Regions from separate parts of the Chitinibacter sp. ZOR0017 genome, predicted to be linked through region 1. Evidence: predicted binding sites of a transcription regulator. Region 1 holds the regulator's gene; each other region holds the start of a gene.
The links. Region 1 encodes FNR, which switches genes on or off when oxygen is low (the NO sensors DNR and NnrR bind a similar motif). Its sites were predicted from a motif close to TTGATNNNNATCAA; they were not measured.
Positions count from the first base shown of each region.

Region 2: the regulator FNR is predicted to act here: its motif matches at 5,054-5,067, upstream of L991_RS03350 (FeoA family protein).
Region 3: the regulator FNR is predicted to act here: its motif matches at 2,326-2,339, upstream of L991_RS14715 (phosphoketolase family protein).
Region 4: the regulator FNR is predicted to act here: its motif matches at 4,697-4,710, upstream of L991_RS00690 (ATP synthase subunit I).

Region 1 is NZ_JTLG01000021.1:67,769-75,490, reverse strand. It holds gene bamC (outer membrane protein assembly factor BamC) at 157-1,281, opposite strand; gene dapA (4-hydroxy-tetrahydrodipicolinate synthase) at 1,319-2,194, opposite strand; gene nagE (N-acetylglucosamine-specific PTS transporter subunit IIBC) at 2,666-4,147, shown strand; gene L991_RS17680 (PTS glucose transporter subunit IIA) at 4,174-4,659, shown strand; gene L991_RS07335 (hypothetical protein) at 4,742-5,425, opposite strand; gene fnr (fumarate/nitrate reduction transcriptional regulator Fnr) at 5,444-6,190, opposite strand; gene hemN (oxygen-independent coproporphyrinogen III oxidase) at 6,342-7,722, shown strand, end outside.
Region 2 is NZ_JTLG01000010.1:89,375-97,096, forward strand. It holds gene L991_RS03325 (arginine/lysine/ornithine decarboxylase) at 1-463, shown strand, start outside; gene L991_RS03330 (ABC transporter substrate-binding protein) at 582-1,310, opposite strand; gene L991_RS03335 (N-acetylmuramoyl-L-alanine amidase) at 1,428-2,198, opposite strand; gene L991_RS03340 (FeoC-like transcriptional regulator) at 2,219-2,443, opposite strand; gene feoB (Fe(2+) transporter permease subunit FeoB) at 2,470-4,758, opposite strand; gene L991_RS03350 (FeoA family protein) at 4,755-4,994, opposite strand; gene L991_RS16285 (ankyrin repeat domain-containing protein) at 5,267-6,205, opposite strand; gene L991_RS03360 (DUF1289 domain-containing protein) at 6,351-6,569, opposite strand; gene L991_RS03365 (UDP-2,3-diacylglucosamine diphosphatase) at 6,688-7,518, shown strand; gene L991_RS03370 (glycosyltransferase family 1 protein) at 7,515-7,722, shown strand, end outside.
Region 3 is NZ_JTLG01000045.1:63,514-71,235, forward strand. It holds gene L991_RS14715 (phosphoketolase family protein) at 1-2,100, opposite strand, end outside; gene L991_RS14720 (sodium:proton antiporter) at 2,637-4,034, opposite strand; gene gloA (lactoylglutathione lyase) at 4,138-4,518, opposite strand; tRNA gene L991_RS14730 (tRNA-Lys) at 4,698-4,773, shown strand; tRNA gene L991_RS14735 (tRNA-Lys) at 4,794-4,866, shown strand; gene L991_RS14740 (ATP-binding protein) at 4,973-6,253, opposite strand; gene L991_RS14745 (response regulator transcription factor) at 6,250-6,933, opposite strand; gene L991_RS14750 (S41 family peptidase) at 7,096-7,722, shown strand, end outside.
Region 4 is NZ_JTLG01000003.1:52,374-60,095, forward strand. It holds gene atpG (F0F1 ATP synthase subunit gamma) at 1-473, opposite strand, end outside; gene atpA (F0F1 ATP synthase subunit alpha) at 502-2,043, opposite strand; gene L991_RS00670 (F0F1 ATP synthase subunit delta) at 2,052-2,588, opposite strand; gene L991_RS00675 (F0F1 ATP synthase subunit B) at 2,596-3,066, opposite strand; gene atpE (F0F1 ATP synthase subunit C) at 3,100-3,366, opposite strand; gene atpB (F0F1 ATP synthase subunit A) at 3,482-4,279, opposite strand; gene L991_RS00690 (ATP synthase subunit I) at 4,283-4,654, opposite strand; gene L991_RS00695 (ParB/RepB/Spo0J family partition protein) at 4,855-5,700, opposite strand; gene L991_RS00700 (AAA family ATPase) at 5,777-6,565, opposite strand; gene rsmG (16S rRNA (guanine(527)-N(7))-methyltransferase RsmG) at 6,688-7,332, opposite strand; gene mnmG (tRNA uridine-5-carboxymethylaminomethyl(34) synthesis enzyme MnmG) at 7,346-7,722, opposite strand, start outside.

The DNA of each region.
Region 1 (7,722 bases):
TATCGAGGTGAGGTACGGCAATGAGGTGGCTTGGTGCTAGATCGGTGGTTTGTTTGGTGTAGGAAATAAAAAACGCCAGCGGTTTCGCTGACGTTTCTTTGCTTGATGTATAAGCCGCAAGAGCTTGTTCTAATTGGCTTGCGAAGCAATACCCTGTTATTTCAATTGATTGAGCAGATCGTTCAGCATTTTTTTCTGCACCGCTGGCTCGATTGGATCTTTGCTGGTGATGGTCAGGCGGGTTTTGTCGCCTTGAGGACTTAGCTTCACTTCAAAGGTTTGCGCATTGCTGCCTTTGCCATCTACTTTGCCGCTTTCATCTTTTTTCCAGAATGCTAAGGAGCTGAAGTAGCTAGACTCAACTTCTTTGTCGATATCCGTTGCAGCGCGCTGAACAGTGAAGAGGCCAGCGCTACGGTTGCGATCTTGAATGTTGTAACCCACGCGGTCAAAGGCAAGGCCTACACGGCGCCATGCGCGATCAAAACCATCGCTGATCAGCAGGCTGTTGTTGTCGAGGCTGGCGCGAGCCACCGGTTTGGCGCTTGCTTGCTGTACTGCTTGCGCACTCTCTTCTTTGCTTAGCCCAAATGACTGCATCAACAGGCCCATCATTTCCAGCTCAAGTTCTGGATTAGGTGGCGCTGCGGTATAGGCAGTGCCACCCCAGTTTTGGGTTTGCGCTGAGCCTTCTTTGTAGACTTCGGTCATGCCGCGATAGGTTAGATAAATATTGACGTGTTGATCGTCATTGCCGCGTTCAATCCGCGTGCGATATTTATCCAGACGGCCGGTGGAGACAAAATAATCAGCAAATTTACGAACCAGATTTGTCATGAAATCATTCGGTAGATCCGCGCGATTTTCCAGCCAATCTGTTTCCATGACGCCAGTCGCTGGTTTTTCAGTAGTGAGAGTAAAGCCATTGGCAAGCCAGAATTCACGGCTGCGCTCCCATGCTTCGTTGGCACTGAGCGTGGCTTCAATAAAACGTAGCCCGTCCTGATTCACGATGCGTGCATTCGCGGGCTTGGGTAGTAATTCACGATTAGTATTGTTGGCTTGTGCCGCTGTTGTGGCACTTAGCGTCGTATTGGCGGTGGCGTTCGGCGTGGCTACTTGCGATAGGTCGGGTGGCACTTCAAGCGGGTTGCGACTCACGTTGTCACTGCCACTGCGATAATCCACCTTGCTGGTGAGAATGTTATCAGTAGAGCAGGCGCTTAACGCAGTCAGCAGTGCGGTAGAGAGCAGCAGTTTGGAAGGAGTTTTGATTTGCATGAATCGTGATTCCGAAAGGGCGGGTCTACCAACAAAATTAGATAATATGAGCTGCTTGCATGGCTTGTTTGAGCGTGCTTTGGGCGCCCTCACTCAAACGAGTCAGCGGTAGGCGCAGGCCAGCGGGGATTTTGCCCATGGTTTCCAGCGCCCATTTAACCGGGATGGGGTTGGCTTCAATAAACAGATGCCGATGCAGTCCTTGCAGCGGGTCATTCAATTCGCGTGCTCGAGCGATGTTGCCTTGTGCAGCCGCGGCGCACATTTCACTCATGGCTTTGGGGGCTACGTTTGCAGTTACCGAAATGGTGCCATGGCCACCCAGCAAAATAAAGGGCAGGGTGGTGGCGTCGTCTCCACTGTAAAGGCCAAATCCAGCTGGGGCGCGCTTGGCTAGCTCGGCGGCTCGCTCCATATTGCCCGTGGCATCTTTGATGCCCACGATATTGGTCAATTCAGCTAACTGCAGTGCAGTATCGTTGCTCAGGTCGCAGCCAGTGCGGCCGGGTACGTTATACAGCAGGGTGGGCAGTGCCGTATTTTCGGCAATGCTTTTGAAGTGCTGATAAAGGCCGGCTTGCGTGGGTTTGTTGTAATACGGTACGACGCTCAGGCCGTAGTTAGCGCCGACGCGCAGCGCTTCATTCGAAAGGTGAATGGCTTCGCGGGTGGAGTTGGCGCCCGTGCCGGCAATGACCGGCACGCGGCCGGCCGCTTGTTCGACCACTGCTTTTACTACTGCGATGTGCTCATGCACATCCAGTGTGGGGGATTCACCTGTGGTGCCAACGGCGACGATGCCATTGGTGCCTTGTTCAATATGCCAGTCAACGAGTTTACGCAGGGTGGGGAAATCGATTTCACCGTTCACGTCCATCGGCGTGACGAGTGCAACAAGGCTACCTGTAAGCATGTGTGGATAAACCAGTGACAGATAAAAAAACTATTCTAACCGAAGCTGTGCGGCGGTGTAACCAATCGATTGCCGACTTTTCACCATTTTGCTTGCGATGGCGATACCCCGGTGGTGTATCGGCTGGTGAATGTAAAGAAATCTTGCAAAGTATTAAGAAGCAGACTCATTGGTTGTAATCATTGAGCAATCTCAACATGATGCGCCTCACACAATGACAATCTTTGCCGCACGGATCTTCGTTGTTTCGTGCGAGCTTTCAAATGGTTGTTTGAAGATTTTTGCTTTCTTGCACAGCTTGCAATGGAAACATTGCACAGATTGTGACGGCGGGCAGATAATCAAGTGGCCATTTTGAACCTCTCGTCTGCGCAGCAAACGATGTTCTGGGGATGAAGTTGTAGTGTTATCAGCTCTAGCTGGTTCTTCAATCTAATAGGGTCGAAGTACTACTTAAAAGGTGAAATAAGCATGAATATTTTGGGCTATTTGCAAAAAATCGGCCGGTCACTGATGGTGCCGGTAGCTGTATTGCCAGCCGCTGCGATTTTGATGGGTATTGGTTACTGGATTGATCCGGATGGTTGGGGTGCAAGTAATGCACTGGCAGCTTTCCTGATTCAAGCTGGTGCTGCCATCATTGACCAGATGCCAATCCTGTTTGCGGTTGGTGTGGCATACGGTATGTCGAAAGACAAAGATGGCGCTGCTGCGCTGGCGGGTCTGGTGGGTTTCCTCGTGGTAACCACCCTGCTCAAACCTAACGTGGTATCGCAAATCCAGGGTATCCCTCTGGATCAAGTGCCAGCCGCGTTCAAGAAAATCAACAACCAGTTTGTTGGTATCTTGTGCGGTGTGATTGCTGCAGAACTCTATAACCGTTTCAGCGGTGTTGAGTTGCACAAAGCACTGGCGTTCTTCTCGGGTCGCCGTCTGGTGCCAATCGTTACTTCTGTCGTGATGATCGTTGTATCGTTCATCCTGATGGCAGTATGGCCACACATCTACGGTGGTCTGGTGCACTTCGGTGAATCGATCGTTGGCCTGAAAGCTGTTGGTGCTGGTATCTATGCCTTCTTCAACCGCTTGCTGATCCCAGTAGGTCTGCATCATGCCCTGAACTCTGTGTTCTGGTTTGACGTAGCCGGCATCAACGACATTCCTAACTTCTTGGGTGGTGCGAAATCACTGGCCGAAGGTAAGGCTGTTCAAGGTGTAACCGGTATGTACCAAGCTGGTTTCTTCCCAATCATGATGTTTGGTCTGCCAGGTGCTGCATTGGCGATCTACCAAGCTGCTAAGCCTGAAAACCGCGCTCGCGTAGGTTCAATCATGCTGGCTGCTGCGGTAACTTCATTCTTCACTGGTGTAACCGAGCCGCTGGAATTCTCCTTCATGTTCGTGGCACCACTGCTGTATGTGGTTCATGCCTTCCTGACTGGTGTGTCTGTGTTTATCGCTGCACAAATGCAGTGGATTGCAGGTTTTGGCTTCTCAGCCGGTCTGGTTGACTTTGTTCTGTCTAGCCGCAACCCGCTGGCCCAGAACATGATCATGCTGATCGTTCAAGGTGTGGTGTTCTTCGCGATTTACTACTTTGTATTCCGCGCTGTGATCGCAGCTCTGAACCTGAAAACGCCTGGTCGTGAAGATGAAGAAGCCGTTGCTGCTGCTGCTCCAGTAGCTGCCCCAGCTGCTAGCGACACCCTGTCACTGGCTCAAGGCTACGCGGATGTAGTTGGTGGTGCTGCTAACGTGACCAACGTTGACTCATGCATTACCCGTCTGCGTCTGTCGGTAAATGATGCTGATCTGGTGAATGAAGCTGCTGCCAAGCGTCTTGGCGCTAGTGGTGTTATCAAGCTGAACAAACAAAGCGTACAAATCATCGTTGGGCCGAAAGCCGAACTGATCGCTGACGCGCTGCGTGGTGTTCTGGCCGGAAAAAAGTAACAGAGGCTGCGCCACAGCCTGCGGCTGTGGCGGTTGTAGCCTCTAACCCCGGCGAAATCGTACTGCTGTCCCCGGTAACGGGTGAGGTGGTAGCTCTGGAAGATGTGCCCGATGCGGCATTTGCGACCCGAGCAGTGGGTGAAGGTGTGGCGATTCTGCCAACCGGTAATCAAGTTGTTGCGCCGTGTGATGGCCAATTGGTGAAGATCTTCAACACCAACCATGCTTTCGCACTGATCAATGATGCCGGTGTTGAGCTGATCGTGCACATCGGGATTGAAACCGTGAAGCTGGGCGGGCAAGGTTTTACCCGTCTGGTTGAGCAAGGTAGCCAAGTGAAAGCCGGCCAGCCGGTGCTTGAGCTGGATCTGGAATACTTGCGCAACAATGCTAAATCGGTGATCAGCCCGGTGGTATTGACCAATGCTGATCAATTTGCCCCATTGGCCAATCTGGCTAGCGGCGCAGTGGTTGCAGGTCAAACCCCGCTCTACACCATCAAAAGCAAATAAGTAGTTGAGTAATAAAAAAGCCACCTTCGGGTGGCTTTTTTATTTGCTTACGCCTGTAAGAGCTTGAGCGAGACTGCTCGCCTTATTGCTGGCTGAGTAGTTGCGCCAGCTGGTGAGTGGGGCTGTATTCGTTGCTAATTAATGGCGCAAAGGCCTGCTCAAGCTGTGGGTGGTGTGCCTGAAATGCTGCAGGTGGAAAATCCTGCAAAAAGCGATGGGCGAGGCCGCGCAGGGTAGAGAGCTGTAGCTGTTGTTGCAAGAGCTGATGGCTCAGTGCCGTTAGCAGTGGCCCTTGCTGCTGAAACGGGTTGGGCTGTTGCAATGTGCTGAGGATGGCTTGCCAGTCTTGCTGTTCGGCGCTTTGCGAAGACGGCAATAGCGTCTGCCAGATCTGCTGAATAAACCCGCCGCAGCCGCGCGGGCCGAGGTGCAGCCAGCCATTGGCCAAGGGGGCGAGCAGATCCAGTATTTCGACAGATTGTTCAAGCGCGGCATGCTCGCCGCTGGCCGCCAGCATAAAGCCGTGCAGGCCGGCCAGAGGGCTGGGCAGGATGATGACTTCGCACAGCGGATGCTCAGGATAGTGTTGCTGCAGATAGGGAGAGCAGGGGTGAAACAGCAAAATTGCTTCATCCGTGGCGATGCTGGGTAGCTGTTGGCTGAGCGGGTGCAGGCAGTAGGCTGTTTGGCGCGGGGCTTGCCAGTGCAACCGGCTGGCTATTAGGGGTATAAGGCTAGAGGGGGCAATCAAATGGGCGTGGCGCATGATACCCCCGGTGGTGTTTTATTCGTCGTGACAGGTATTCAAGAGTTTTTTCAGACTGTCGATGTTTTCCAGTTCGATTAAGCGGTTTTGCACTTTAATCAAACCTTGGTCCTGGAATTTGGAGAGTGTACGGCTCACGGTTTCCAGTTTCAGTCCCAGATAGCTGCCGATTTCTTCCCGCGTCATGCGCAGATGGAAGCTGCTGGATGAATAGCCGCGTACTGCAAAGCGTTGTGACAGATTCAGCAAGAATGCGGCAAGGCGCTCTTCGGCTTTCATATTGCCCAGCAATAGCATCACGCCGTGATCGCGCACGATTTCGCGGCTCATGACTTTGTGTAGATGGCGTTGCAGCAGCGGTACATCGCGCGAGAGGTCTTCGATGTCGCTAAATGGCAGCTCACATACTTCGCTGTCTTCCAGGGCGATGGCATCGCAAGTGTGTACATCGGTGCTGATGGCATCCATGCCCAGCAATTCGCCCGACATGTGAAAGCCGGTGACTTGCTCGCGGCCGTCTTCAGAAATCACGCTGGCTTTGAAGAAGCCCAGACGCACCGCATACAGCGAGCGGAATGGCTCTCCGGCACGATACAGCGCCTCGCCACGTTTGATGGGGCGGGCCTGGGTGATCAGTTTATCCAGCTCAGACATTTCATCCTGGGAGAGGCCGATGGGCAGACACAGCTCACGCAAACTGCAGTTAACACATGAATTGCGCAGATGGCGTGGGGTCATGTCGCGTACTTGGATGGGGGAAATCATCAACTTCTCACCAGAAAACAAAAACAGGGAAACATTGTACCGCTAGCGCGTGCTAATTACCGCATGCGCTGTCACGATGAATTGATTTTAATCAAACCAGAGGATTAGGCCAGCTCTTATTCTGCAGGGGTAGAATCGGAGTAGAGTCACGATGACATTTGTAACAAGCCAGCATCCGCACCCGAACGGCCAAATCGAATTTGATCGCGAGCTGATCGTGCGTTACGACGGCAAAGGGCCGCGCTATACGTCTTACCCGACTGCGGATCGCTTTACGCAAGCCATGACCAGCCCTCAGCTGGAGCAGATATTACAACAACGCTTACCCGGCGCGCTAGCCAATCCGCTATCGTTGTATTTTCACATCCCTTTCTGCAATACCGTATGTTATTACTGCGGCTGTAACAAGATTATTACGAAAGACACCAGCAAAGCGGATGTGTATCTGGATTATCTCGGGCGCGAGCTGGCCCAGTATGCGCAGGCCTTGCCACAGCGCTCGCGGGTCAGTCAGCTGCATTTAGGTGGTGGTACGCCCACATTTTTAAATGAGGCGCAGCTTGAGCGCCTGCTGGGGATGGTGCGTGGCCATTTTGAGCTATTGCCGACAGGCGAATACTCCATCGAGATTGATCCGCGCAAAGTGGGCGAGTCGATGATCCGCATCTTGGCGCAGCTGGGTTTTAACCGGATGAGTGTGGGTATTCAAGATTTCAACCCCGCGGTGCAAGAAGCCGTGAATCGGGTGCAATCGCAAGAAGAAACCCGCACCGTGATTGAAGCCGCCCGCATGCATGGCTTTAAGTCGGTGAGTGTTGATCTGATTTATGGCTTGCCCAAGCAAACCGTGGCTAGTGTCGCTGAAACCATTGCGCAAGTGCTGACGCTGCGCCCGGATCGCATTGCGCTCTACAATTACGCCCATTTGCCCGAGCGCTTTATGCCGCAACGGCGGATTAATGAGGCCGAATTGCCCTCCGCCAGCGATAAGCTGGATATGCTGCAAAACGCCATTCGCGATCTCTTGGCGGCGGGCTACGTGCTGATCGGCATGGATCACTTTGCCTTGCCGAATGATGATCTGGCCGTGGCGCAGCGCCGTGGACGGCTACAGCGCAATTTTCAGGGTTACTCTACCCATGCCGACTGTGATTTGCTGGCCTTTGGCGTGTCGTCGATTGGCAAGGTAGGCGGGCAGTACTACCAGAATGTAAAAACGCTGGAAGAGTACTATCAGGCGGTGGATGCGCAGCAGTTGCCGGTGCAGCGCGGGCTGACGATGAATCGCGATGATGTGATTCGCCGGGCGGTGATTCAGGCGCTAATGTGCCAGTTCGAGCTGTATTTTCAGGCGATTGAAGTCAGCTATATGATCGATTTTGCCGAGTATTTTGCTGACGAGCTGCAACTGCTCGCACCGCTGGTTGAAGATGGTTTGCTGCAGATCGAAGCCGATGGCCTGTTTGTAACCGGCAAAGGCCGGTTGCTGATCCGTTCGATTGCCATGGTATTTGATCGATATTTGCGGACAA
Region 2 (7,722 bases), on a different contig from region 1:
CGATTACGACAAAAACGCCCCACTATGGCGCATTTTGCCGGAGTTCATCGCGCAATTCCCGCAATACGAGCGCGTTGGCCTTCGTGATCTATGCCAGCAAATCCACGGCATTTACAAAGAAAACAACGTGGCCAAACTGACCACCGAAATGTATCTGTCGGATCTGGTGCCCGCGATGAAGCCATCAAAAGCCTTTGCCAAGATGGCACACAAAGAGATCGAGCGTGTGCCGCTGGATGCGCTAGAAGGCCGCGTGACTGCAGTTATGCTAACCCCTTACCCACCGGGCATTCCGCTGTTGGTGCCGGGCGAAGTCTTCAATAAAACGATTGTCGACTATCTGAAATTCGTGCGCGCCTTCAATAGCCGCTTCCCGGGCTTTGAGACCTACACCCATGGCTTGGTGGCCGAGAAAGATGCCAGCGGTACGCATTACTTTGTTGATTGCGTGGCGGCCAGCTAAGCCAGCGACTCAGCAAACACAAACAAAAACCGGCCACTGGGCCGGTTTTTTACTTCAAGGGGTATATCATCAAACTCATCATCAAATAATCGATGCAGAGCAATACCCTATCATGGTATCACTTCAATTCTTTCGCTCCACTCACCCAATCCTGCACCCCATAGCGCTGTAAAATCCGCGCTAATTCGCCACTCTTGCGCATTCGCTGCATCCCTTCATCCAAAAGCTGCGCCAGTTTGGCACCTCCCGGCTGTTGCGGTGAAAACGCCAGAAACAAGGCATCCGCCGTCTGGGTGCAACCGGCATTGCGCAGCTTCAGGCCGCTGCTGAATTGCTGGTATTGCGCCACCAATTCGTATTCGACCAGGGCCTGCACGCGCCCAGCCTGCAGCTTGGCCATATTCCGACGTAGCGCATCCACACCGCTGATTTCATCACGATGGGCCAGCGGCAACAGCGGCTCGAGTTCCGGCCCGTAGTTGTAGCCGCGAATCACCCCGAGGCGCAGGCCTTCGAGCGAGGCTAAACCGCTAAACTGCCAGCGTTGGCCAGGCAACGTATAAAAACACACGCGCGAAACGGCTTGCGGATGCTTGGGAAAATGCCAGCTTTGGCGCTTAGGTAGTTGCAACACGCCGATAAAGCCGCTGACCTCGCCACGGTTGACCAGCATTTCCGCGCGGGAAAACGGCACAATCTGATACTGCACCGGATAGCCCAAGGGCTCGAAAATCGCCTGCGCCAGTTCCACCACATAGCCCGGACGGGGGTCTTGCTCACCGCAGGCCACCGGGCACCATGGATCACTCACCAGCACCAGCGGCTCAGCCGCCTGCGCCCGCGGCATAAGTGCTAGCCATGGCGTCAGGAATCCGGCACAAAGCAAATTTAGCAGCCAGCGCATGCGCAACCTGTCAGCAATCGGGGTTATTCAATATAAGCGAGCGCCCTAGCGGCTGGCAAATCAGGGCTGAGTGGGGGCTAAACAATCCAGCGCCGCCAGAACCGCGTCGGCCACCAAGGCGCGATGCGCCGGCGTTTTTAGCCGGGTGGCTTCATCCGGATGCGGCAAGACGCCACCTTCGTACAAAATCGCCGGCACGCTGTTATGCCGCAGCACGGCAAAATTAGCCTGATAAATACCGCGTGGCTCATCCAGCAGCGCTCGATTGCTGCCGGCAATCCCAAAGGCATGATGCCAGGTGGGCCGCTCACCCCGCGCCTGTAATTCATCTGCCAGCCGGCGGGCGCAGGCCAGGCTCACAGCCAAATGCCGGCCCGTGCCCGCCGCCGGATGGCTGGGACTGCTGGCGGTGGTGGTATTGGCGTATTGCGGATCGGCGTTAAACACAAACAAGGAATAACCGGCAAACATGCGGCTCATTTTCAGCCGCTGGCCCTGCCATTCCCATTCGTCGAGGTACGCTTCCTGCATCGAATCATGATGAAACGAGATAAACAGATCATGCCCGCTGGCCGCGGCCGCGCGCGGCTTGAGCTCGGTTTGCAGGCCATCGGCGCCGATCACGGTCACGTGATGGCCCGCTGCCCGTAAGCGGGCGGCCACTACGTCCACGACAGCGAGGTTATAACTGAATTCGGTTTCGCCAAAGGCGCTGGTGGTGCCTGGTGCACTGAGGCTATGCCCGACATCAAGGGCAATTTTGGCGGCAGGTGCAGCAGCAGAATAAAGGCAGGGTATTGCTATTAGGGCTAATTTTATTAAGGCCTGCAAGGCAATACCCTCATGATTTATTAATCTAGCCAGCGATATAAATTGCCTAGCGGGCTGGCGCAGCAACCGCCGCAGCTGCCGCCGCTACTGCAGCTGCCCGGGGTCATCGTCAGTTTACCGCGGCGCAGCCATTCCTGCGCCATTTGCTCAATGGCCGAGGCCTCGACCGCAAAATGCTCGGCCAGCTGGCGCGTACTCACCTCGCCCCGCCCTTTAAGATAATCGCGTAATTCAAGCAAACCCATTATTGCCTCCCATACCCCGAGTGGGTTTAAGCCACTGCGGCTTGTAGTTTCGGGTTTCTGGCCACACACCGCCCAGCCACAATCACCACCGCCCATGCCAGCGCCACGGCTGCCACCACAGGATACGATAGGCTCTGCCAATGGCTAAGCTGGTAATACAGCGTGGATACCGTGTAGGCCAAAAATAATGTCCAGCCCGCCGCAAAGGCCATCCAGCCCGTGCCTAATTCCACTTTCAACGCGCCCAGAGCGGCCAAGCAGGGCGTGTACAGCAAGATAAACAGCAGGAAGGCGAACGCCCCGCTACCGCCAGCGAATTTCTGCTGCATGCTACCAAAGGTGGCGGTACTGGCTTTGAGCTCTTCGGCCGCGGCGGCTTGGTTGCTCACATCGCCAATGCTGATGCCCAGTGGGTCGCTGAGCTTGTTGGCAATTTCGGCCAGATTAGCCGGGATGGTCGCCAGCGCCGCTGCGAGTTTTTCCATCAGCTGCGGCTCGGGCTCATCGCTGGCGCTGCTGGCCGGGGTATAGAGGGTATTAAGCGTGCCCACCACGGCTTCTTTAGCCAGTACGCCGGTAAACACACCAACGGCCGCCTGCCAGTTGTCTTCGGCAATCCCCAGCGGCGCAAACGCGGGCACCAGCTGCTGGCCAATCCGCGCCAGCACGGATTCTTCGGTATTTTCATGCCCGAAGGTGCCCTCGGTATTTACCGAGTTCAGCAGCGACAGCACCATCACCATCGGCACAATCATTTTGCCGGCATTGAGCACGAAATCGCGCAGCCGATCCCAAGCGCGGCGACATACCGTGGCCAAAGTCGGCCGATGATAGAGCGGCAATTCCATCACCAAGGGCGCGCCATCGCCTGGCAGCAGGCTTTTACGCAGCAAAAACGCCGTCAGCACCGCTGCCACCAGCCCCGTCAGATAGAGGGCAAACACCACGCTTTGCCCATTACGCGGGAAAAACGCCGCCGCAAACAGCGCATACACCGGCAGGCGCGCGCCGCAAGACATAAACGGCGCCATCATCGCGGTCAGGATACGATCACGGCGGGTTTCCAGCGTACGGGTGGCCATAATCGCCGGCACATTGCAGCCAAAGCCGATCATCAGCGGCACAAATGATTTACCCGGCAAACCGAGCGAGCGCATGGCTCTATCCATCACAAAGGCCGCGCGCGACATATAGCCTGAATCTTCGAGTGCCGACAAAATCAAATACAGGCAACCTACTACCGGGATAAAGGTCGCCACCGTTTGCACCCCGGCGCCCAAGCCCTTGGCCAGCATCACCACCAGCCATTGCGGCGCTTGCCAGTGGGTGAGCCAGTTGCCCAGCTCATCGACAAAAATAGCGCCAAAGCTTTGATCGAAGAAATCAATAAAGGCCGAACCGAGATGAATGGTGGCCAAAAACATCAAATACATAATGCCCAGAAAAATCGGCAAGCCCAGCCAGCGATTGAGCACCCAGCGATCAATCTGCTCGGTCACATGCCGCGACACGCGGCCCTTGTCGGTGCGCACCTGGGCGCACAGCTGATTGGCAAAACGATAGCGTGCATCGGCAATCAGAATATCGGCGTCTAAATCCAGCGCCGTCACAATCTGCTGCTGCCATTGCTGCACGCTTTTACGTAGCGAGGGGCAAAGCGTTTCGGCCAGATGATCGCCCTCGAGCAATTTCAGCGCGAGCCAAGCGGGGCTGAGATTTTGCGCGGTGTGGATCGGCGCCACTTCCTGCGTTAAAGCGGCGACCGCGGCGCTGATTTCGGCCGGTAAATCCAGTTGCATACCCGGTGCGCTGGCTTGCTGGGCAAAGATGGCTTGTTTGAGCTGCTCGATGCCGCGCTTACGGCTCGCCGAAATCGCCAGCACCGGGCAACCAATCCGCTCGGCCAAGGCTGAAGCATCGATCTCGATGCCCTGCGCTTCGGCCACATCCATCATATTCAGCACCAGCAGGGTGGGTACGCCCAGCTCGAGCAATTGCGTGGTGAGGTAAAGATTACGCTCCAGATTGCTGGCATCAACAATATTGACAATAAATCGCGCCGCACCAGACAGAATGTAATCGCGGGTCACTTGCTCATCGGCCGAGCTATCCGGCGCCGCGTTCAGCGAATACACGCCGGGTAGATCGACGACTTCCACCTGCTGCGGGCCTTGGCGCAGCTGGCCGCTTTTGCGCTCAACGGTCACACCGGGCCAATTGCCGACTTGCTGCCGGCTGCCGGTTAGGGCATTAAACAGCGTGGTTTTCCCACAGTTCGGGTTGCCCAAGAGCGCAATGGTAAATGGGGTGCTCATGCCGCAACCTCCAGCAAGGCCACGGTGAGCATGGCGGCTTCATGCTTACGCAGAGTGAGCGTATAGCCGCGGATGATGATTTCGTAAGGATCGCCCAAAGGCGCCACCCGCACCACCTTAAACGCGGCGCCCGGCGTGACCCCCATGGCCAATAAGCGTTGCCGGTAACTGCGATTGCCGGGGGCAAAACCGGCGATGGTGCCGGCTTGACCGGCGCTAAGCTGAGCCAATTGCATGGCAGATCCTTTCTGATACAGGGCAGCATTCACTATAGGGTATGAATGGTAATGAGAATTTGCCGCACATCAAGAAGAAATGAGAATGGTTAACAATCTTTAACGCAACGCGGCCCGCGCGAAACGCGAGCGAAAAGCACAGAATTGCTGCGCCATAGCCCCAGCCGCAACAAGGGGGCGTAGCTCAAGGGGCAGAGTCTAGGTCGCTCAGCCCCGCCGCACGGCCTAGCACGGCGCTCAGCGTTAGCCTGCTCACCGCACAGCGCACGGGCTTAATGGCCCCAATCGATCCATGGCTGAAACACCAGTACTGGCGGCCGGGCTTGCGGCTGGCCCGGGCGAGCCTGCAGCAGTAACTCATACAAGCGGGGTTTATTTTGTGGCACCAGCATCAAGGCATTCTGCCCGCGCTGATCTTCCTGCAGCACATCAGCCCCGGCTTGCAATAAGCGCAATACGACCGCTTCATGGCCATTGGCCGCGGCCTGATGCAAGGCCGTACGCCCGTCATGCTTGCACAGCGCCACTTCGGCGCCAAAATCAAGCAAGACCTCCACCACCGGCAAATACCCGGCGGCAGCGGCCAACAAGAGCGGGCGCGATAAGCGCCGGCTCGGCGGATCTACCTCGGCCCCGGCGGCGAGCAAAGCACGCGCCACTTCGGCGTGGCCCTGCATGGCCGCCAGATGCAAGGCCTGATAGCCATCGGCATCGGTTTCACCCAGCCCGAGGCCTTGCTGGATATCGAGTAAACGTTCCACTTCGGTCAGCCGGCCCATAAAGCTGGCCTGCATTAGCGGGCTCCAGCGCACTAAATCCTGCTCTTGCGGCATGACAGTGGCCGGGCCATCGTGATAGATCGTAGGGGTATACGCCGCAACTGCTTTCATATGCTGGCGTTGACGCAAATACCCATCGGCATAAGTTTGGGTATTGGCTTGCTCACGCTCGCTGGCCCATAAAGCCTGCTGTTTGGCGCATAAATCGGCGTACACAATCGAAATGCGCATCAGCTCCTGCGCCGCCGTAGCGGATAAGGGTGTGGCCGTCTGTTGATCGGCAGTGAGAAAAGCCAGCAGCTCATCGCCCAGCGTTTCCTTACCCCAGCGCTGCACAATCCGCGCCACCAAGGTGGGCTGCTCTTGCTGCAGGCGCACAGGAACCAGTTCGGGATAACCAAGTTGGTGCAATAGCTGGGCAAGATCAGACATACGCGGGGCTCACGGAAAATTCAATGAGACCAGCATATCGCCGCCCGGCCCTCGCGCGCGTGGCAGCAATACCACAGTGGCATGGTAGTTTTACCGCGCGGTTTGCATGCGCGCAGGCAGGTGATTAACGGGGTTGTGCTTGCGTTTAGCTGCGCTGATCGCGCGCGAGCCACGGTGGCGGCAAGCCACGGGCGGCCCAGTTGGCCTCTAGGCGCTGCCAGATGGCTTCTTTCTCATCCGCGGGCAAAGCCACCCACATCGCCACTTCGCGCACGGTGCGCCCGCAGCCGCGGCAGACTTCATCGCCCAAGGCAGTTGAACACACCGCAATACACGGCGAATCAGGGCGGTAGTTTTGGCTCATGCAGGTTTTTCCAGTTCGGTAGGTCATTGATCCGTCGTCATATTTCCTTCATGCGGCGGTCGCACATTTGTCATTTTGGCTGTGCATGATCATTTTACACCGATCACGGAGTGCATTAATGGCGAATGAATTACGCTTTCGCAGTATCTGGATTTCGGACGTCCACCTCGGCACTTCGGGCTGCCAAGCCGAGTATTTGCTGGACTTTCTCAAGCACACCGAATGCGATCACCTCTACCTGGTCGGCGATATCATCGACGGCTGGGCGCTGCAGCGCAGCTGGTACTGGCATCAGAGCCACAACGATGTCATCCAGAAAGTGTTGCGTAAAGCCCGCAAAGGTACGCAAGTCACGTTCATTCCCGGTAATCACGATGAAGCCGCTCGTCAGTTTATTGGTCTGATGTTTGGCGAGATCAAGATCGAAGATGAAGTGATCCACACCGCCGCCAATGGCAAACGCTATCTGGTCCTGCACGGTGATCAATTCGATGCCGTGGTGCAATGTGCCAAGTGGCTCGCGATTGTCGGCGATCGCGCCTATGGCATCACGCTTAAGCTCAATCAATGGTTTAACCGTCTGCGCGCCAAGCTGGGCCTTGGGTATTGGTCCTTGTCGCAATACCTGAAGCACAAGGTGAAAAAGGCGGTGAATTTCGTCAATGATTTTGAAGAAGCCGTAGCCGCCGAGGCCAAAAACCGCGGGCTGGATGGCGTGATCTGTGGCCACATCCATAAAGCCGAAATGCGCGATATCAACGGCATTTTGTACTGTAACGACGGCGATTGGGTCGAAAGCCTCACCGCCTTGGTTGAACTACCTTCTGGCGAGCTTAAGGTCATTACCTGGCAAAAAATGTATGCCGAACAGACCGAACAGCTACGCGCCCTGTTTCCTACCCCCGCTCTGACCCCTGCCATTTCACTTAATCGAGGTACAAACGCATGAAAATCATGATCGTGACCGATGCCTGGGAGCCGCAAGTTAATGGCGTGGTTCGCACCCTCAAGCAAACTCGGGCCGAACTGCAAAAGATGGGCCACACTGTGGACCTACTCACGCCGCTGGAATTCAAAACCATCCCTTGCCCCACTTACCCAGACATTCGCCTGTCGATTTTCCCGGGCAGCAAGGTCAATCAGCGCCTGCGCG
Region 3 (7,722 bases), on a different contig from region 1:
TTGACGCAGGATGTCGGTCGCAGCCAGCGCTTCCATGGTCGGGATTTCACCGGCACACGCCATTACTACATCTGGCTCGCCGCCTTCATCGTTAGATGCCCAATCCCAGATACCCAGACCTTTGGTTGCGTGTTTGATCGCTTGATCCATAGTCAGGTATTGCAGTGCTGGCTGTTTACCGGCTACGACCACGTTCACATAGTGACGTGAGCGCAGAACGTGATCAGTTACAGACAGCAAGGTGTTGGCATCAGCTGGCAGGTAAACGCGGATCACTTCAGCTTTTTTGTTCACCACGTGATCGATAAAGCCTGGATCTTGGTGAGAGAAGCCGTTGTGGTCTTGACGCCATACGTGTGAAGTCAGCAGATAGTTCAGTGACGGAATCGGTTTACGCCAGTTGATGTGGCGAGTGGTTTTCAGCCATTTCGCGTGCTGGTTAAACATCGAATCGATCACGTGGATGAACGCTTCGTAGCAGCTGAAGAAGCCGTGACGACCGGTCAGGTTGTACGCTTCGAGCCAGCCTTGGCAAGTGTGCTCAGACAGAATTTCCATCACACGACCATCTTGTTTCAGATTGTCGTTGTTGTTCACACCGTCCACTTCGAAGTGGTTAGCCAGCCAGTTTTTACCTGAGTACTCAATGGTGGCGTTCCAGCGATTCGATGCAGTTTCATCTGGGCCGAAGATACGGAAGTTTTTCTCGGCTTCGTTTTCTTTCATCACGTCAGCCAGGAAGTTACCCATTACACGGGTCATTTCCGCATTCACAGTACCTGGTTTGTCAAACTTCACTTCGTAGTTACGGAAGTCTGGCATTTTCAGGTCTTTCGACACTTGGCCATGCACGACTGGGTTGCTACCGATCCGTTTCTGACCTTTAGGTGCAATCGCTACCAGCTCTTCTTTCACAGTACCGTCTTCATTGAAGAGGGTATTGATTTGGTAAGATTTCAGCCAAGTTTCCAGGTTTTGAACGTTTTCGCCATCGATATCAGAGAATGGCACTTGGTGGCTGCGCCAGTAATCTTCGACTTTCTTGCCTTTGATTTCTTTCGGGCCAGTCCAGCCTTTTGGCGTACGCATGATGATCATTGGCCAACGTGGGCGAGTGATCATTTTGCCGGCAGCCAGTTCTTCTTTGGCTTTAGCGCGAATCGCGGCAAATTTGTCCATACACAAGTCCATGGCAGCAGCCATTTCTTGGTGGATGTCGTTAAAGCTTTCTGGTTTTTCGTTGAAAGTTTCAGTTTTCAGTTCAACGAAGATCGGCTCGTAACCGTAACCGGTAAACAGGGCCGTTACTTCTTCTTTATCCATCCGGGCCAGCAGAGTCGGATTGGCGATCTTGTAACCATTCAGGTGCAAGATAGGCAGTACGAAACCGTCGTTGATCGGGTGGATGTATTTAGTAGAGTGCCAAGAAGCCGCCAACGGGCCAGTTTCAGCTTCACCATCGCCCACCACTGCGAACACAACTTGATCTGGATTATCCAGCGCAGCGCCGTAAGCGTGAGATACTGAGTAACCCAGCTCGCCACCCTCGTGCATTGAGCCTGGGGTTTCTGGGGCTACGTGAGATGGGATGCCACGTGGGAAAGAGAACTGTTTGAACAGACGCTGCATACCGGCTTCGGTGCGGTCGATGTTCGGGAAGAACTCTTCGTAAGAACCTTCAACCCAAGTGTTGGCTACGAAACCAGGGCCACCATGGCCAGGGCCAGTGATGTAGATCGCGTTGATGTCGCGGTCGTTAATCAGACGGTTAGCGTGCACGTAGATGAAGTTCAGACCTGGTGTAGTACCCCAGTGACCCAACAGACGTGGTTTGATGTGTTCACGTACGAGCTTTTCTTTCAGCAATGGGTTATCCAGCAGGTAGATCTGACCAACTGAAAGGTAGTTGGTTGCCTGCCAGTAACGATGCATTTTGTCGAGCAATTCTGCAGATAACGGTTGTTGAGCCACGATACACCTCTTTTCTAGGTTGTGTTGAGTGTCTGAAGTGAGGAGCTTTTGTATCTCCTTACCCGATGGAGCCAGTATACGTAGCCCGTTCTGCCGGCTACTGATACAAATCAAAAACTGCGTTGGCAACTGCCCTAGCAGGCTGCGAATCGTTGATACAACGCAAAAAACCGGGCTCTGCGTGTAATTTTGTTACCGTCTGGGCGGCTAATTCGCCGCGCGCAAACAACAAAATCCGATTTTCCCTCCATCTGCACCACGTGTTCTGCGCGCTATCGCTAGCGCGCAGGGCAGCGCCTATTGAGCGTGCCATCAGCATATTACAAGACCATAACAAGCAAACTCAACGGATTATTAACACAAATCAATCGCAATACTGACACACAACAAAAGCACGCCAACTCGCCTGCCGCCCAGACACAAAAAAGCCCACCAATGGCGGGCTAGACTGCTGACAACCCCACTCGCGAAGCGAGACTCCCCCTCAAAGAGGGGGCGGAAGGGGTGGGAATAGAACATCAAGGCTGCAGTTTCAAAGCCATATTGCCTAGGCTCGGCTCTGCCGAGACTGGAAGAGTGTGGCCCTGCCACTTTGTCAGCAGCCTGAGCCCGCCACTGGCGGGCTTGGGTTTGCTGCACGCCACGGCTAGCGTGGCGTGTGGTGCTTAGTAATGGAAGAACACCAGTGTCATCAAGATATACACCGGCAGCAGGCAGCTCACTGACCAGGCCATATACCCAAAGAAGCTTGGCATTTTCACGCCCCGATCTTCCGCCACCGCTTTCACCATGAAATTGGGCGCATTGCCGATATAACTCATCGCACCCATAAACACCGCACCAGCGGAGATGGCCATTAGCGTGCTGGCCAGTGGGCCCATCATATGTGCAGCATCACCGTGCGCCAGATTAAAGAACACCAGATACGTGGGCGCATTATCCAAAAATGCCGACAACAGCCCGGTAAGCCAGAAATACATTGCATCATGTGGCGTACCGTCGGGGTTGCTCACCAGCTGCACCAAACCGGCCATGGCGCCAGCCGAGCCCGCTTTCAAAATCGCCAGTGCCGGAGCCATGGCGACAAAGATCCCGGCAAACAACTTGCCCACTTCCTGCATCGGGCCCCAATTAAAGTCATTGCCCGCCCGCACTTGCGCCGGTGTGATTTTCAGCGACAGCAAGGCCACGGCCAGCAAGCCCAGATCGCGCACCAGATCTTGCAGCGCCAGCTCCACTCCAAACACCGACCATACCAGCCCCGGCCGCCACATCCCTGAGAGCAAGACCAACCCCACAATCGCGCCCAGCAGCCAGAAATTACGCTTGCCATAGATTTTCAGCGCGCTATCTGGGGTTTTATCCACCGGCAGTACGCCTTCTTTGGTGAAGTAATGCCGATCCAGCAGGTAAAACAGGCCCAGCAGCAAGGCGGAAGTGAACGCCACAGGCGCAGCCATATGCTCGACCGTCCACATGAAATCCACGCCTTTCAGAAAACCCAGAAACAGCGGCGGATCGCCCAGCGGTGTGAGACCACCGCCCACATTGGCCACCAGAAAGATAAAGAACACCACCACATGCACATTATGCTGGCGGTTATCGTTGGCCTTCAGCAGCGGGCGGATCAGCAGCATCGCCGCGCCCGTCGTACCCATTACCGAGGCCAGCACCGTGCCCAGCGCCAAAATACCGGTATTGAGCTTGGCCGAGCCATGCAGATTGCCCCACACCAAAATCCCGCCCGACACGGTATACAGCGCAAACAGCAGCAGCAAAAATGGAATATATTCTTCCAGCAAGGCATGCCACAGCACCCCGCCCATCGCTGGCCACCCCGCCAGCAGCGCATAAGGCAGCGCAAAGGCCGCTGCCCAGAAAGCCGCCACCTTGCCAAAATGGTGATGCCAGAATTTCGGCAAGAAAATCGGGCACAGCGCAATCGATAATAATAAGCCGGCAAACGGCAACATCCACGGCAATGACAGGGATGCCCCATCCATCTGCGCGGCCTGCGCCAGCGCTGGGCACAGCGCCAATAGCGCAGTAGCAAACTTCCACATTTTTCTTCTCTCCCAAATACCATAGAGCCGTATCATGCTGCAGCACAATACGGCTCTAGGTTAGCTAGGCATACCCCTGCAGATACGCCTTTCCTTGCCCCAATCAGGGCTGGATAAACTCGATTTTATAGCCATCCGGGTCTTCGACAAAAGCAATCACGGTTGTGCCATGCTTCATCGGACCGGGCTCACGGCTTACTTTACCGCCCTTGGCGCGCACTGCTTCACAGGTGGCATAGATATCGTCGGTTTCCAGCGCGATATGGCCATAACCGGTGCCCAGCTCGTAGCTGCTGGTATCCCAGTTATGCGTGAGTTCCAGCACGGTATGGCTGGCTTCATCACCGTAACCGACAAACGCCAGCGTAAAACGCCCTTCCGGATAATCTTTCCGGCGCAAGAGCTGCATGCCCAGCACCTCGGTATAAAACGCAATTGAGCGCTCCAGATCACCGACCCGCAGCATGGTATGTAACATTCGCATCTTTTTTCCTCGTTCAACGAAAAGCGGCCACGCCGATTTTCTCAATGGTGGCAGTAGTTTACCGTGAAGCGCGCTGTTGCGCCCGCACCAATACGGCAATTTTTTTACAGAAATTCGCGCAAAAGTGTTGACGGGCGGCCAAATATCCTTATAATTCGCGCTTCTGTATGCAACGACACGGGTCGGTAGCTCAGTCGGTAGAGCAGCGGACTTTTAATCCGTTGGTCGTGGGTTCGAATCCCACCCGACCCACCAAGCGTTCCATACATCCCTCTGGGTCGGTAGCTCAGTCGGTAGAGCAGCGGACTTTTAATCCGTTGGTCGTGGGTTCGAATCCCACCCGACCCACACGAGATTCTGCAAAAAGCCTCAACTTAGGTTGGGGCTTTTTGTTTTTCAGCGCTGCAAGTGCTCATCTCTCATTCAGGCCAAACCAGCCTTACCTGCGCTCAATCTAATTTTCCGGTTCGCGACCCAGCGGCAGCGCGAGGATGAATTTGGCACCGCCGGCGCGCGCGCCCGTTTCTACCCACACATCACCGCCATGCAAACGGGCAATCCGGCGCGTAATCGCCAGACCAAGGCCCGCGCCTTCGCTGGGAGCGCCGGCGCCTAAACGCACGAGCGGGGTAAAAATGCGTTCACGCTCGCTCTCCGGCACGCCGGGCCCGGCATCTTCGACGATCAGATAGCCATATTGCGCATCCTGGGCGCTCGTTAGCCAGACCGGCGCCGCCCCGTGGCGCAAGGCATTGGCCACCAGATTGCGCAAGGCGTACGGCAACAAAGCCGGATCAGCCCATAGCGTCAGATCTGCCGGCCATTCATCGTGCAAACCTGCAAAATCCTGCAGCACCGTACGCAGCATGGCGCGATCTACCCGGCTGCAACGCTGGCTAGGCTCATACATTTCCAGACTGGCATAGTGCAACACCTGCTCCAATAAAGCCTGCATTTGCCGAATATTAGCCTCCAGCCCAGCGCTGGCAGCGCTCGGGTTGACCTGTAATTGCTCGAGCTGGAAGAACATCCGCGCCAGCGGCGTGCGTAATTCATGCGCCACCGCATGCAATAAATCGCGCTGGGCGGCGAGTAATTCGCTGATTCTGGCAGCCAGCAAATTCATCCGCGCCGCCAGCGGATACAAGGTAGAGCTCGTCGGCAGCGCCTCGATGCGGGTGGCCAATGCCCCATCCCCCAATGCCTCGACAGCCCGCTGCAAAGTTCGCACCTCGCGCCAGTAGGGCCGGATGAGCGCCAGATACAGCCCGCCTCCAGCCAGCAAAACAAAACACAAGCCAGCCAGCAGCACAGAATCGAGTAGCGGCGGGATTTGCGGCATTTGCAGGCGCATCACCCACGGCGTATCCCCCAAACGCTGATACACCTGATCCGCCACCCCGTAGCCCGCAGCCGGATACAGCAATTCGCCTTGCCGCAAGCGGCTTTGTTCAGCAGGGGAAAAATCGGCCAAGGGCAACAACTGCAGCTTTACCTCGCCCAGCGTGTGCTGCAGGTGGCTCAGTCGCTGCGGCAAAGCATGCGGGCTATTAGGGTCGAGTAATTGCTGCGCAATCAGGCGCAAAGGGCCTTGGTAGGTTTGCCGGGCATAGTGCTGCTCGCGCCCCGCCAAAAGCTGATCATAAACCGCACCAGCCACGAGCGCCGCCAGCCCCAACACGGCCGCGGCCAGCAAGAGCTGGCGCAAAGTAGGCCACCACAGCCGATCACTCATGCCGCCACCTCGGGCAACAACATATAGCCCTGACACCAGACTGTTTTGATTTTTTCGGGGGATTTAGGGTGATCGCCCAGTTTGCGCCGCAGCCGCGACACCACTACATCAGCAGAGCGATCTAGGCCGTCAAACTCAATCCCGCGCAGGTATTGCAGCATGGTGTCGCGGCTCACCGCCTGGCCGGCATGCTCGGCCAGCAGCCAGAGTAATTCAAACTCGCTGTGTGTTAGCTCCAGTGACTGGCCACCCAGCGTGGCGCGGCGGCAGCTGCGCTGCAAATGCAATTGCCCGCGCGTGAGCTCAGCCAGCGGTGCCGGCTGGGCCCGCCGCAACAACGCCTGAATGCGCGCCAGCAACACCCGCGGCTCGACGGGCTTCACCACATAATCATCGGCCCCGCTTTCCAGGCCATCAATCTGATCCAGATGCTGATTCCGCGCGGTGAGCATCAACACCGGCAGATTGGAGATACCGCGCACCAGCCGGCAAACACTAAAGCCATCCAGCCCCGGCAGCATCAAATCCAGCAATAGCAGATCGGCGCGCTGCTGGCGCAGCCAGGGCAAGACTTCGTCGCCCCGGCTTAAATGGCTGAGCTGATACCCTTTGGCGCGCAGGTAATCGACGATCAGTGCGGCGAGCGCGGCATCGTCTTCCACCAGCAAAATATGTGGCATATGTGCATGACGGTGTACTTGAGATAGCGCCGACTATAGCGCCGGCAGATGACAGGCGACAAATCCAAGTTGTTTCGGTTTTTCACATCCATTCACATCTTCACACAGGCAGTGCGGGCGGGGCTGGCTAGCATGGCGATGTCATTTCACCGGAGCCTTCTCATGTACCCAACCCTTTTGCTCGCCAGTGTGGCGGCCGCCTTACTCAGCGCCTGCGGTGGCGGCTTACCCACCCCGGGCACTACCCCTGCCCCGAGCCAAGCGCCAACACCGGCCCCCAGCCCTAGCCCCGCACCGCTGACGGCGGCAGGCGTTTGGCTGGCCCCCGCCTATGGCTACGTACTGCAAATCACCCCTACGCCACAGGGCTATCGCTGGGCGCGGTTTGATTACACCTCACAAGGCTGCCTGCTGAGTGAAACCCAGCAACTGCCGGCCAGCGAGCTGGCGCTGCGCTTGCAGATCGACCCGGCCCAGCGGCTGGCGCAATATCGTGAAGCCGGTCAGGTTTACAGCCCCGGCATCGAGTTTGCCCCCGCCAGCGCCTTGCCCACGCAATGCAGCGAAGCGCAGCGCCGCCGCACCGTGGATGAGGCCGGCTATCGCGCCGACCCGAATGCCGATTTACAGCTTATCTGGCACACTTTTGCCGAGCATTATCATGATTTCCACCTGAGCCAGACCGATTGGCGGGCGCTGCGCCCCGCTGCTAATGCTTTAGCTGCCAGCGCGGGCGATGCCGAAGTGTTTGCTGCCGCCTGCACGCTGACCAGCGCGCTGCAAGATGGG
Region 4 (7,722 bases), on a different contig from region 1:
ATCATCACTTTGATCGGGCCAATCAGCTGTTCCAGATGTGGGGTATCACCCAAACCGGTGACATGCGAAATCACTTTCGCGCCATTCCGGTTCATGAAGCCCAGACCCTTATTACCGATTGCAGTTACAACCGTCTCAATGCCATTCTGGTGACGATCTTTCATGTTATTGAAAGCCAGACGCAGGGAGTTGGTGTTCAAGCCACCACACAGACCTTTGTCCGAAGTCACCACAATCAGGCCAACCCGTTTGACGGTGTCGCGCTTTTGGAGATATGGGTGTGCATAGTCAACCAGCGCAGCGCTCAGGTGAGCGGCCACATTACGGATTTTTTCACCGTAAGGGCGGGCCGCTTTCATGCGATCCTGAGCTTTGCGCATTTTCGACGTAGCTACCATTTCCATGGCGCGGGTGATCTTCTGCGTGTTTTTTACGCTTTTGATCTTGGTACGAATCTCTTTACCGCCTGCCATGATCTGATCCTTTTATTGACGTCTCAAATCAGTACGCAGCGCTAGCCTTGAAGGAATCCGCAGCTTTCAGTACAGCAGCTTCGTCGTCAGATGACAGTTCACCTTTCTCGTCGATGCGGGCCAGTACGTCGGCGTGGTTTGCCTTGAGGTGGCTGAGGAACGCGGCTTCAAATGCCAGTGCGCGGTTAACAGCGATGTCTGCATAAACACCTTTGTTAATCAGCAGCAGGGTTACACCCAGCTCACTCACTTTCATTGGGCTGTATTGAGCTTGTTTCATCAGCTCAGTCACCAGCTTACCGTTTTCCAGCTGTTTACGAGTTGCTTCGTCCAGATCAGAGGCAAACTGAGCAAATGCAGCCAGCTCGCGATATTGCGCGAGAGCCAGACGTACACCACCGCCCAGTTTCTTGATGATCTTGGTTTGCGCCGCACCACCTACACGCGATACAGAAATACCGGCATTCATCGCAGGACGGATACCCGCGTTGAACAAGTCAGTTTCCAAGAAGATCTGACCGTCGGTAATCGAAATCACGTTGGTTGGTACGAATGCAGACACGTCACCGGCTTGCGTTTCAATGATCGGCAGCGCAGTCAGTGAACCGGTTTGACCCTTCACTTCGCCGTTAGTCAGTTTTTCAACTTCTTCAGCGTTGATACGGGCCGCACGTTCCAGCAGACGTGAGTGCAGATAGAATACGTCACCAGGGTAAGCTTCACGACCTGGAGGACGACGCAGCAGCAGGGAGATCTGACGATAAGCCACAGCTTGTTTCGACAGATCATCGTAAACGATCAGCGCGTCTTCGCCACGATCGCGGAAGAACTCACCCATGGTACAACCTGAGTAAGCAGCGATGTATTGCAGAGCAGCTGATTCAGAAGCAGACGCGGCCACCACGATCGTGTGGGCCAGAGCGCCGTGCTCTTCCAGTTTACGCACCACGTTGGCGATCGAAGAGGCTTTTTGGCCAATCGCAACGTAGATACAAGTTACGCCGGTGCCTTTCTGGTTGATGATCGCATCCAGAGCAACGGCAGTTTTACCGGTCTGACGGTCACCAATGATCAGCTCACGCTGACCACGACCAATCGGCACCATGGTGTCGATTGATTTGATACCGGTTTGCATTGGTTGAGCAACTGACTGACGTGCAATTACGCCAGGAGCAATTTTCTCGATTGGTGCAAATTTGTCGGTACCCAGAGGGCCTTTACCATCGATTGGCTGACCCAGCGCATTCACTACGCGGCCTACCAATTCGCGGCCAACTGGAACTTCCAGAATACGGCCGGTACATTTCACTTCGTCACCTTCGACGATGTGTTTGTAGTCACCCAGAATTACGGCACCTACTGAGTCACGCTCCAAGTTGAGCGCCAGACCGTAGGTATTGCCAGGGAATTCCAGCATCTCGCCCTGCATAACTTCTGACAGGCCGTGCACGCGCACGATACCATCAGTTACCGACACAACAGTACCAGTGGTGCTGGACTGTGCGCCTTGAGGCAGATTCTGGATCCGAGCTTTAATCAGTTCACTGATTTCGGACGGATTAAGTTGCATGATTTCTCCTAACTCTTCAGGCTCGTTGCAAGTGCGGTCAATTTGCCACGAACAGAGGCATCGATAACCAGATCACCAATGGTCACCTTCACACCACCGATCAAATCGGGGTTGACGCCAACATCGGCCGTAACCTTGCGTTTGAGTTGCTGAGTGAGCGTAGCCGTCAGTTCGGCCAGTTGGGCATCAGTCACAGCAAAAGCAGACTCGATATGTGCTTGCGCCACACCTTCATCTGCAGCTTTGAGCTCTTCGAAGAGAGCAGCTACCGCCGGCAGAGTGGTAAAGCGGCGATTTTCGAGTACTGTTGCCAGGAAGTTGTTAACCTCAGCGCTTGCCTCACCGCCCAGAAGCCCCGCGAGGAGCTCCTGAACCTGTGCCGCAGAACACTTCGGATTAGCCACTACTGCAAGGGCATCGTCGTTACTCGCGATGGACGCAAGCTTGGCGAGAATGTCCGACCATTGAGCAAGCGTGTTGCTCTCTTTGGCCAAGCGGAAAACCGCTTCAGCGTAGGGTCTAGCGACTGTGATAAGTTCTGCCATGACTGTCTTACAATTCCGCTTTGATAGATGACAGCATGTCAGCATGCTTAGCAGCGTCTACTTCACGCTGCAGAATCTTCTCAGCACCGGCAACGGCCAGAGTGGCCACTTGCTGACGGAGTGATTCTTTGGCTTGCTGGATTTGCTGTTCGATTTCACCTTGAGCGCCGGCCAACAGGCGTTCGCCTTCGGCCTTAGCATTGCTCTTAGCTTCTTCGACAAGTTGTGCAGCGCGTTTTTCTGCCTGAGCGATGATCTCTGCGGCCTGCTGTTTAGCTTCGCGCAGTTTATCTGCTGATTTTTTCTCAGCATTTTCGAGATCTTGCTTGGCGCGGTCCGCCGCGGCCAGGCCGTCGGCGATACGCTTCGCACGCTCATCCATCATCTTGGTCAGCGGAGGCCAAACAAACTTCATCGTGAACCAGATCAGGATCGCGAATGTGATCATCTGACCTATGAGAGATGCATTAAATTCCACGCTGAAAGTCCTCCTTAAAGGCTGATCAAATGATTAGTGAGCAGCAGCAGTCAGGGCAGCAAGGAATGGGTTGTTGAAGGTGTACAGCATAGCAACACCAACGCCGATCATAGAGATCGCGTCCAACAGACCAGCGATGATGAACAGTTTAGTTTGCAGAACTGGGATCATTTCTGGTTGACGAGCAGAAGACTCGAGGAATTTACCACCGAGGATTGCGAAACCGAGTGCAGTGCCGATCGCAGCCAGACCGATGATGATCGCAGCAGCGATAACAGTCATGCCTTGTACGGAAGCAATTACTTCAGGTGCAGCCATTTTGATACTCCTAAGGTTTAAATCAAAAGTTACTAGGTTGGGTAAATCTTTGTCCGACACCGTGCACCCAACCGACACACGTCACCGGACGAAAATCTTAGTGGTCTTCTACAGCCAAGCTCAGGTACACGATGGTCAGCATCATGAATACGAAGGCTTGCAGGGTTACAACCAGAATGTGGAAGATCGCCCATGGCGCGCCCAGCACCCAGTTGATCCACCATGGCAGCAGCGCGATCAAGATGAAGATCAGCTCACCGGCGTACATGTTACCGAACAGACGCAGCGCCAGAGAGATTGGCTTAGCAGCCAGCTCGATCAACTGGAATGCAAAGTTAACTGGCATCAGGATGATGGTCATTACCAAGCCTTCGGCGTGGAATGGGGCAGTGAAAAGCTCTTTGATCCAGCCAAACAGGCCTTTAGCAGAAATCGAGAAACCGATGATCAGCAGCATCACAGTCAGTGACATTGCGAAAGTCTGGTTCACGTCAGCGGTAGGTACGACACGCAGATAAACGTGATGAGGATCCATACCGAAGAAGGTGTGACCGATCCATTGGGCGATGGTAGGTAGCAGATCAACAGGCAAGAAGTCCATGCTGTTCATCAGGAACACCCAGCAGAAAATGGTCAGGCTCAGTGGGCCGATCACTTTCGATTTGGCATGGAAGGCATCCTTGATCTGGGTGTCGACCATTTCGACAATCAGCTCAACGAAGTTTTGCAGGCGACCTGGCACGCCAGAAGTGGCTTTGTTTGCCACGTAGGCAAACAGGGCGACGAAGGCCAGACCCAGAACCAACGCAATCCAGAAGGTATCCAGATGGACGCCGCTCGCGGATTTGGCAAAGGTCAAATGGTGCTGGATATAACTAGTTGCATCTTGTGCCATGATCTACTTTTTACCGTCAAATTGAATTAAAAGCCCAAACCAGTAAGCACTTGCGGCGGCGAGGTAACCTACGAACACCCACAACCAGGCGGCTTGCTGGTATACAACAAACAACGCTGCAAAACTCAGCAACGTCATAAAAAGCTTGGCCATCTCGGCAGCAAAGTGGCGACGCATCAATTCGGCGGCGGGCGCAAACTTGACGCTGTAGGCGATCAAGGCATACAACAGACTGCCCGCGATGGCGATGACTCCACCTATACCACTTGCAATTGCTTCGTTTTGACCCAAAATCAAGAACAGGCCGAGGGCGAGTACTATCGTAATTGCCACTTTGAGGCGGATCACGCCCCGAATTTGTGCCGTCTTGACCATCATTTCACCGTAAGCGAAACCCCGCGATTATACGGAGTAGATTTGCCCTACGTCAATTTTACACATTGACTTCATGGCATTTATTTTCCCGCTTTGATGCCAGACGGATAAAACAAAAGCCTTTCTTTTTTAACGAGTAATCATCGTTTAAGCCAAGCCGCACCGAGCTCGCCACATTTTGGTGCAAACCGCTGTCGAACTTACAACTGGGCCAGCAATGCAGCCAATTGCGCCTCGTCGAGGTACTCGATGGTGATTTTTCCTCTCCCCTTCGCGCCGGCCTGAATCTGCACTTTGGTGCCTAAACGGGCGCCAAGTTCCGTGGCTTTGCTTTCCCACTCAGCTTTAAGTGCCGGTTTATTCGCCATCGGTGCTTGCGCGGGCTCGCTGAGCCATTTTTTCACCAGTGCTTCCACTTCGCGCACAGTGAGACCCTTGATCACCACATGCCGCGCCGCCTCATGCTGGCGTTCTACCGGCAGGCCCAGCAGTGCACGGGCGTGGCCCATATCGAGCTGCCCTTCCAGTAACAACTCACGCACTGGCTCCACCAAATTTAGCAAGCGCAGTAAATTGGCAATCGCCGGGCGCGATTTGCCCAAGGCTTGCGCGGCGGCTTCCTGAGTCAGGCCAAATTCATCCATCAGCCGCTGAATACCAACCGCTTCTTCCAGCGGATTGAGATTTTCCCGCTGGATATTTTCAATCAGCGCCATCGCCAGCGCCGCTTCATCGGCGATTTCACGCACCAGCGCTGGAATCTCGCTCAGGCCAGCCAGTTGCGAGGCCCGCCAACGCCGTTCACCGGCGATAATTTCATAGCGCTCCGGCGCGATTTCGCGCACCAGCACCGGCTGCATCAAGCCCTGTGCCCGGATAGAATCGGCCAGCTCCAGCAGCGCCGCTTCATTCATCAGCGTGCGGGGCTGGTACTTACCCGGTTGCAATGCCGTAACCGGCAGCGTTTTTAGGGTGTCTTGGGCGGCGGTATCGCCCATCAATGCATCAAGGCCACGGCCGAGGCCTTTGAATTTCTTGCTTGCCATGCTGTTATCCCTGCCCTCCCCGCCTCGGGGTGGCCACTATTGTCTAGGTTTGCGGAATGATTGGGGCGCGCTCACCTTAGATGGCGGGCGCGACTTCGAGGGCGTTATGCCGTGCCAGCAACTCTTCGGCCAGTTGCAAATAGGCTTGCGCGCCTTTGGAAGATTTGTCGTAGGCCAAAATGGGGCGCCCATAGCTTGGCGCCTCGGCCAGCCGCACATTGCGGGGAATGACGGTGTGATACAGCTTGCTGGTAAAGTGCTTTACCAGCTGATCGGAGACTTGCTGGGCCAAGGTGGAGCGCGGATCAAACATCGTGCGCAGCAAACCTTCGATCTCAATCTTGCGATTCAGATGCTGCTTGATGCGTTTGAGGGTGTTCACCAGATCCGACAAACCTTCCAGCGCATAGTATTCGCACTGCATCGGAATCATCACGGCATCGGCAGCCACCAGGCCATTGAGGGTCAGTAAATTTAGCGCCGGCGGGCAATCGAGCACGATGTAGTCGTATTCGGCCGCCACTTCGCTGAGCGCAGCTTTCAAGCGCCCTTCGCGCGCCTCGGCTTCCACCAGCTCGACTTCGGCACCGGCCAGATCGCGATTGGCGGGCAACACGCTAAAGCCACCGGTTTCTGATTCAACCAAGGTATCGCGAATGGCTGATTCACCAATCAAAAGCGAATACACCGAATGCGCCAAGCGCGCCTTATCGATGCCGGCGCCCATGGTGGCATTCGCTTGCGGGTCCAGATCCACCAGCAGCACCTTTTTCCCCAGATGCGCGAGGCTGGCAGCCAGATTGACTGCCGTGGTGGTCTTGCCCACGCCGCCTTTTTGATTTGCGATGGCCAGTATTTTCATCAGAATCTCTCGACACGGTGTCGTCGGTACAGCAAAGCCGATAGTTTACCCGCTTCAGCGCAGACTGGGCTGACCATTCACCGGCGCTGACGTTTTACTTTCGCAAACGCAACGCCTGAGCTGGATTAAGCCTGGCGGCGCACATGCACCAGATGGCGCTCCGCGGCCAGCTCCGGTACTTGCAGTGCATCTACCCCCGCCACGTATACGTCCGCAGGCAAATGGGTGATTTCTTCGTGAGGATATACCCCCTTGAGGGCCGCCCATTCTCCGCTTGGCAACAACAGATGATTCGTCCAGCGCACAAAATCACCCAGATCGGCAAAGGCGCGCGAGGTGATGATGTCAAAGCCCGCCTCGGGTTGATAAGCCTCGACCCGATCCGTTACCACGGTGACATTCGGCAATTGCAGCTCTAGCAAGGCCTGCCGCAAAAAGGTGGTTTTCTTGTGGTTGGAATCCAGCAAGGTCAGCTGCCATTCGGGGCGCACAATCGCCAGTGGAATACCCGGAGTGCCAAAGCCAGAGCCCACATCCAGCATCCGCAGCGCGCTGGCGGGCAAAAATGGCAGCGGCGCTAGCGAATCGAGCAAATGATGCGTCACCATGCGCTCAGGCTCGCGGATTGCCGTCAGGCTGTAGGTTTTATTCCATTTGGCCAGCAAGACCACATAGGCCAGCAGTTTTTCCTGCTCGGCCGGGCCAATCGCCAAGCCCATCGCGGTGAGGCCCGTGGCAAGTCTCGCGGCCAGATCAATCCCGTTACTCATGCTTTTTCCTGATTTAGGCTTGTTTCTCGGCGGCCAGCTTGGCTTTTTTCAGATATACCAACAGCAGCGCAATCGCCGCCGGTGTCACGCCCGAAATGCGTGAGGCGAGGCCCAGCGTTTGCGGGCGTTGGGCCGTGAGTTTTTGCTGGATTTCTTTCGACAGGCCCGACACTTGGCTGTAATCGAAATCCGCCGGCAGCGGCACATTTTCAAGCGCATCGCGCTTGGCTACTTCGTCTTGCTGCCGCTCGATATAGCCTTGATATTTCACCTGAATTTCAACCTGCTCGGCCACTTGCTCATCGCTAACCCCCGGGCCGGCAATATCGAGTGTCATCAGGCTTTGATAGCTGACTTCAGGGCGGCGCAATAACTCGGCCAGTGTGTATT